Regions from separate parts of the Bradyrhizobium sp. 157 genome, predicted to be linked through region 1. Evidence: riboswitches for the same ligand, from Rfam matches in the RefSeq annotation. Region 1 holds a riboswitch; the other holds the start of a gene.
The links. Region 1 has a riboswitch for thiamine pyrophosphate ahead of IVA95_RS12450 (FAD-dependent oxidoreductase). Riboswitches for the same ligand answer to the same signal wherever they lie in the genome.

Region 1 (3,402 bases):
CGCCGCGAGGCCGGCAACGGCAGTTTTCGTTAACATATCGGTTCTCCTCAGTTCAGAAACGCTCTGAGAAAACCCGGCACTTCAACAAGAGTTCCACCCGTTTTCGTATGAAACACGCCGATTCGACGCTGCATCAGAAGCCGCCCCAGTAAGGCGGCATGCCGTAATAGCGGTGCAGCTCGGCTTCTTTTGCGCGATCGCCCCAGTCGAAATCCTTGTCCGCACGGAATGACGGCGCGCGCCTCAACTCTTCATCGTCGATGTCGAGTTCGTAGGCTTCGAATTTCGTGTTGTAGCTAAGCCGTCCCCAGGGCAGCGGAATCAGGTTGGCTCCGATGCCCAGAAACCCGCCGAAACTCAGGATTGCATACGATACTTTACCAGTGATCTTGTCGATCATCAGCCGTTCGATATGGCCGATCATGTCCCCGTTCGGCCGGCGCACCGCGGTCCCCTCGACGCGGTCGCTCGCGATCAGCGGATGTGGCTTGGCCATCACCTCACTTGCCATCGGACCCTCCACGTATGGGTGAGGAATCAACGTGGCTGCGTCCGGCTGGTTCCGCTCTACGGCAACCGGCCTGCCCTATTCGGAAATGGCGAAACGCACGAGGCTTGGGCAGCGCCTGTCTGACGATGCCGATATCGTACCGCCGAATGGAGCGTGTGCTGTCAGGCCGCGAGCGCGTCGGGATCCGTCTCCTCGTAAATCGCGATCGCCTCGAAGCGATAGTCGCAGGCGCGGCAGAACCAGAGGAAGGAGGTGCGACCCGGGCTGCTTTCGACCCAGTCGGGTCTCGGAATCGGCTTGCCGCATTGGGCGCAGGGATTTCCGCGGGGCAAGTAGCCGGAATCGAGTCGAGCCATGGCGCATCTCCCTTAGACTTCGGACGTCGTGCGACGTCTCGCTGCTTGCTTATGTCAAATTGCTTATGTCGTTGAATGAGACAGGTTTGCTGTCGGAATGAAATGAAGTGGTTTTTGTCGCGGAATTCTCTTTACACCTTGACTGCATCATTTGCACGACATTCGTGCGCGTCCGCGTGACGCAGATTCGCGTCGCTCGACGCGATGCATTGCACGCACAACGTTAGCGTCACGCTGGAAGCATTCGTTAACACGTGCATGAGCCAACACGTGCATGAGCCGCAAACATCTCGCCGCGATGTCGTCCGTTTTCCGCCACATCTTGGCCGGGCGGCCACAATAATCGAGAACGCGAAAATCGTTAATGTGCCCGCCGAGATTGTTTTATGAAAAATCTATCAAAGTTCATCTGGCTTGCCGCCGTAGCCACGCTCATGGGCTCGCCCTCAGCAATGGCGCAGAGCCGCGCGCACTATGAAAGCATGGTCGCCTCCCATGCCGCCGCCAACAACGTGCCGGAAGCGCTGGTGCACCGGGTCATCGTGCGCGAGAGCAAGTATCATCCGAACCTGGTCGGACGCGGCGGCACCATCGGATTGATGCAGATCAAGCTCCCGACCGCACGCGGCCTCGGTTATACCGGCAACGCCGCGGGCCTGCGCGATCCCGACACCAATCTCGCCTGGGGCATCAAATATCTCGCCGGCGCCTATCGCGCTGCCAATGGCGATCACGGCCGCGCCATGCGTTATTATGCAAGCGGCTATTATTACGCCGCAAAGCGCCAGCGGCCGGAGAGGCCGCTGCAGATCGCGCCCGTGCTGGCAAGCGGTGCGACCCCGAAAATCCTCGCCGCGCCGGCAAGAACGCCGGCCGACGCGAACGCGCTGCAGGCTGCCAAATAGCTAAGTCCAAACAGCGAAACCTCGTGTCCCGGGCGCGGTGCAGCCTAGGCGATGCGAAGCATCGTCCGATCTCAGCGCTGCTCCGCAGAACCGGGACCCATGCTGGCCGTCTGGGCCCCGGCTCAGCAGCGCACCGCTAACGCGCTGCGCTGCGTCCGGGGCAGGCAGCATTGCAAGTTCCCGCAAAGCCGCGTTGACACCTCCGCCCAACCGCCTACATTAGTCCTGTTCCGAGGGGTGCTCCGACGAGGAGCTGAGATACCGCAAGCTTGGGCAGAGCTACTTCAAAGTAGAGGCCTGGGACCGCGGTGACCCTTTGAACCTGATCCGGGTCATGCCGGCGAAGGGACAGGGATGTACCAGAAGTCAGATCTGCGGGGGGATTCTCCCGTTTCCATCATCGGCGCGGGCATTGCCGGCGCATGGCAGGCGCTATTGTTCGCACAGGCCGGCCACGCCGTCACCTTGTACGAGCGCAGTGACGCCGATATGACGCTCTCCACCAGCCACTGGGCCGGCGGCATGCTGGCGCCCTGGTGCGAGGCTGAGACCTCCGAGCCCGTGATCGGCCGGCTCGGCACCCGCTCGCTCAATTTGTGGCGTGAGCTCTTTCCCAACACCCCGTTCAACGGATCGCTGGTGGTGGCGCATTCGCGCGACCGCGCCGATTTCGAGCGGTTTGCCAAACTCACCACCGGCCATGTCAGGCTCGACGCAAGCGGCGTCGGCCGGCTCGAACCCTCGCTGGACGGCCGCTTTCGCGACGGCCTGTTCTATGCAGGCGAAGGCCATGTCGAGCCGCGGCGCGTGCTGCCCGAGCTGCATGCGCGCATCGAAGCCGCCGGCGGCACGATCAAGTTCGATAGCGACGTCAGTGCGGAAGATCTCGACGGCATCGTGATCGACTGCCGCGGGCTCTCCGCGCGCGACGAGCAGCCGGAGTTGCGCGGCGTCAAGGGCGAGATGATCATCGTCGAGACGTCAGAGGTCGAGCTGTCGCGCCCGGTGCGGCTGATCCATCCGCGCTGGCCGCTCTATGTCATCCCGCGCGGCGACAGCAAATTCATGCTGGGCGCGACCTCGATCGAGGCCGAGGACACCGGCGTCAGCGTGCGCTCGGCGCTGGAGCTGTTAGGTGCTGCCTATGCCGTGCATCCGGCCTTTGCCGAAGCGCGCATCGTCGAGTTCGGCTCTGGCTTGCGTCCCGCCTTCCCCGACAACCTGCCGCGGATCACGATCAGCAAGAGCAAGATCGCGGTCAACGGCCTTTACCGGCACGGTTTTCTTCTGGCGCCGGCGCTGGCCGAGCTTACGCTCGCCTACGTGCAGCGCGGCGCGATCGACAATGAGGTGATGCGATGCGTGTGACCATCAACGGCGAACAGCGTGAGATCGCCTCGAAGCGCGTCGACGCGCTGCTCTCCGAGCTCGAATACGAAGGCACGCATTTTGCGATCGCGGTGAATTACGACGTGCTGCCGAAAAGCCGCTGGGCCGAGACCGCACTGAAGCCCGGCGACGAAATCGAGATCATCACCCCGCGGCAGGGAGGGTGAGGATGAGTATGGGTCTGCGTCTGCCCCACATTGGGCTGTCATCGCCCGGCTTGACCGGGCGATCCAGTACGCCG
Region 2 (3,402 bases), on a different contig from region 1:
ATGCCGCGCGATAGATATTTCGAGCGGTGCAAGCAACGGGCCTTCGATTGTCTCGACCGAGGCGATCTTAAAGACGCAGTCGCCTCGTTCGTCAGTAATTTGAACGCCAGTCCCCGATTGCGAATTGCCACACTACTTGGCAATGCTTGGCGTTTTGCTCCTAAGGGGGAACGATGCGCCCGGCTTGAGGACGCTGATCGAAGGAGTGAGGTGATGGTCCGATGATCAATACGCGGGGTATGAGGGAGCGCGACACGGCATCTCCTCCATCCAGATTTTTGGTTCGCCAGGGCGCCAAGGGCTGGATGTTTTACGATCGGCAACGTAGGGCGGGCAATGATTGGGACCAGTCTGGCGGTTGATCTGACGAAAGAGCAAGCCAACCGCATCGAGCGGATGCTGATGGTTGAGCAGGAAGGCAATCGTTCAAGTTGAGCGCGGCTCCCACGCGCACTCCCCGACACGCTGTGGTGCAATCGAGTGACCCGGTGGCTTTCATCATGATAAGAAATGCAGAACGGCAGGCGCACTGGCGCACCAAGCGGGACGCGGGGATCGAGACATTGCGTGCCGCAACCGACAAGGCGGAGCTGGCACTGGCACAGGCCGAGAACGACCTGTTGCGCCAGCGCGTACTCGACCTAGAGACGGCGCTTGCTCGCCGGGAGAGTGCCGCCAAGTCTGCCCAGACCAAGGCGATCAGCGAAATTGCCTGCCTCACGGAGAAGAACAACGAGCTGCAATCCCAACTTCGTCAAATGTGGGACTGGTACAACAACGAGATCGCAAACGTGGGCGGCCTGACCTTCAAGGCAAGCAGTCTGATCGCGAAGGCGCTGCATCCCGACGCCACGCCAAGCGAGGAGGTCAGGCTGGAAGCGTTCAAGGCGTTCTCGGCGTGGAAGGGCGACAGGGACGCGGCGCGACGGCGCTAGTTCGACCCGGCCCGGACGAAACTTTTGCTCCCACCCACGTTGACGGGTCCATCTGTACTCGAGGCGGCAGGCACGCCGCCCGCCTGCATGGGTCAGTGAAACTTCTCGCCACGATCCAGTTTCGCAACAATTTGCGCGATCCGTCTGGCGCGCGTCTCGGGCTTCTTCGCTGTATGAAGGCGATAGTAGATTGAATAGAGATTTCTGCGATCGAGCGTCGCGAAGAACGCTTTCGCCGCGGGCATATCCTCCAAGGCGTCGAGAAAGTCTTGCGGGATAGTCATGTCCGCTGAGCCCGCGTATGCGGTGTCCCATCGTCCATCCGACTTGGCCGCTTCGACCTGAGCCAATCCAGCGGGAAGCATCCGCCCTTCAGCGATCAGGGTTGTTGCATGACGGCAGTTCTTGGCCGACCAATTGGAATTCACCTTCCTCGGGGTAAGTCGTTGCAAGTACGACATGTCGTCAAAAGGTTTCATCTGGCCATCGATCCAACCGACGCGGATGGACTCAATAACGCAATCGTTCCACGTCACCGACGGCACGCCCGTGTCTGATTTGAAGATCCGCACCCAGAGTTCGGTCGCAGTGCCATGGTGCTTCTCAAGCCAGTCCCCAAGCTTGGATGCGCTCTTAAATGCCAACGGGGCTTGCTGCTTTTTGCGAACCATAGGCAACTCTACCACGTAGGCAGCAAAGCCTCCATCTGCGGACAACAAGCCCAGTGGCAAGCTCTCTTGGCTGAGGTCTGTTGTTGGCCCGTAGGTGAAGTGGCGGCACGTTGCATCGAGGTCCGCTCATGGACGTGTAGCAGACTAGGTTTGCTCACGGTGAGTTCTTCGCATTTAGACCCAAAACAGACATTTGATTGCGGTGCTTGACGGCGTCCCGTCGGCCTGAAACGCTTCGTGCGTCCGGGGTGCTTGCCGTGCGGGCTGAGATCACACCCGTTGAACCTGTGTGGGTAATGCCAACGAAGGGAGCAAGCGATGTCCGTTGTCGGCGATCAATATTTGCAGGATCTTCTTGATGTTCTTCATGCTAAGAGCGACGAGCAAGCTGCGTTGATCCGGGCATTCGAGGACCCGGACACCAATGAACATGCACCAAGCGTAGTAGAAATTAGAGCCTTTCGGAGCGATAAGCTTGTCGCGCTTGATCGCGATAAGGCAGAGTTTTGTTACCAGCTATGCCGCGCCAAAAAAGCCTCCACGATCATCGAGGTTGGTACATCGTATGGTGTGTCGACAATCTATCTTGCCGCAGCGGTGCGCGACAATGTTAGTCTATTCGGCGGGGAAGGAGTGGTGATCGGAACCGAGTATGAACCGAACAAAGCGGCCGCGGCACGGGCAAACTTTGCGCAGGCAGGCTTGGGGCGATTTATCAATCTCCGCGAAGGCGATCTTCGCGAGACCCTAAAGCAGATCGACAGGCCAATCGACTTCGTCCTCATGGACGTTTGGATCGCCATGGCACGCCCCGCAATAGAATTGATCGCGCCGCATCTTTCAGACGGTGCGGTTGTGGTGTGTGACAACACAAAAGATCATCGAGCGTCCTATGCAGATTATTTCGCGTTTCTTAATGATCCGGTCAACGGCTTCACCACAATGACATTGCCCTTCCAAGGCGGCTTGGAATTGTCGGTTCGGTGCTAAGCACGACGCCCCCTTCCTGAATGCCCGCTGTTGGCCTGTCTCCACCGTTCGTGAGGCGGGCAGAGCATCGCATCTCTGTCCGGGGGGCCGACATCATCGACCAAACGCACACCCGTTAGGCGCTGCCTCGCCGATCGTTGACACTCACAGAGCGAGTTTCTACACTGGGCGCAGATCATTGGAGATATTCGAGATGACGATCGCAACCGTCGTAGTAGGGCGCTGGCGCATGGACCGGTAACGGCACCAATGCCGGTACCCCGTGCGCCCCCGACAAGTTCGGGGGCTTTTTTTTTGAGCAAATTTCTGGCCGGCCTGTCAGATTGAGAAGAGGATACCATGCCTGGAAAAGCCGCAGACCCGCCGGCCCTGATGACCTTGATCGTGCTGAGCGGCCTGTCGGTGGTATCTCTCAACATGTTCCTGCCCTCATTGGCAAACATTGCCAGTGAGTTTCAGGCGGGCTATGCGCTCGTCAATCTGTGTATCGCCGGATATGCGGCCGTGAGCTGCGTGCTGCAGCTCGTGATGGGGCCGTTGTCGGATCGCGTGGGCAGGCGGCCTGTGATCCTTGCCGCCTTGCTGCTTTTCCTTGTCGCCTCGCTGGGCTGCCTGTTGACGTCCAACGTCTGGGTGTTTCTCACCTTCCGCCTGATGCAGGCGGTTATCGCCCCCGCCTACGCCGTTTCTGTTGCCATTATTCGGGATGTCTCCGCCGGCAGCAAAGCAGCGAGCTCCATCGGCTACGTGGCCATGACCTCGGCCATCGCTCCCATGCTGGCCCCGATGCTTGGTGGCGCGCTCGA

Region 2: linked by a shared signal. The riboswitch ahead of IVA95_RS32715 (class I SAM-dependent methyltransferase) and the one ahead of IVA95_RS12450 (FAD-dependent oxidoreductase) in region 1 are both predicted to bind thiamine pyrophosphate.

The regions. Positions count from the first base shown of each region.
Region 1 covers NZ_JADPKF010000060.1:4,396-7,797, reverse strand. The annotation lists gene IVA95_RS12470 (PRC-barrel domain-containing protein) at 1-36, opposite strand, end outside; gene IVA95_RS12465 (PRC-barrel domain-containing protein) at 134-511, opposite strand; gene IVA95_RS12460 (hypothetical protein) at 673-867, opposite strand; gene IVA95_RS12455 (transglycosylase SLT domain-containing protein) at 1,302-1,772, shown strand; TPP riboswitch at 1,996-2,139, shown strand; gene IVA95_RS12450 (FAD-dependent oxidoreductase) at 2,127-3,140, shown strand; gene thiS (sulfur carrier protein ThiS) at 3,131-3,328, shown strand.
Region 2 covers NZ_JADPKF010000104.1:3,074-6,475, reverse strand. The annotation lists gene IVA95_RS32725 (hypothetical protein) at 501-935, shown strand; gene IVA95_RS32720 (YdeI/OmpD-associated family protein) at 1,028-1,606, opposite strand; TPP riboswitch at 1,842-1,934, shown strand; gene IVA95_RS32715 (class I SAM-dependent methyltransferase) at 1,925-2,596, shown strand; gene IVA95_RS32710 (MFS transporter) at 2,936-3,402, shown strand, end outside.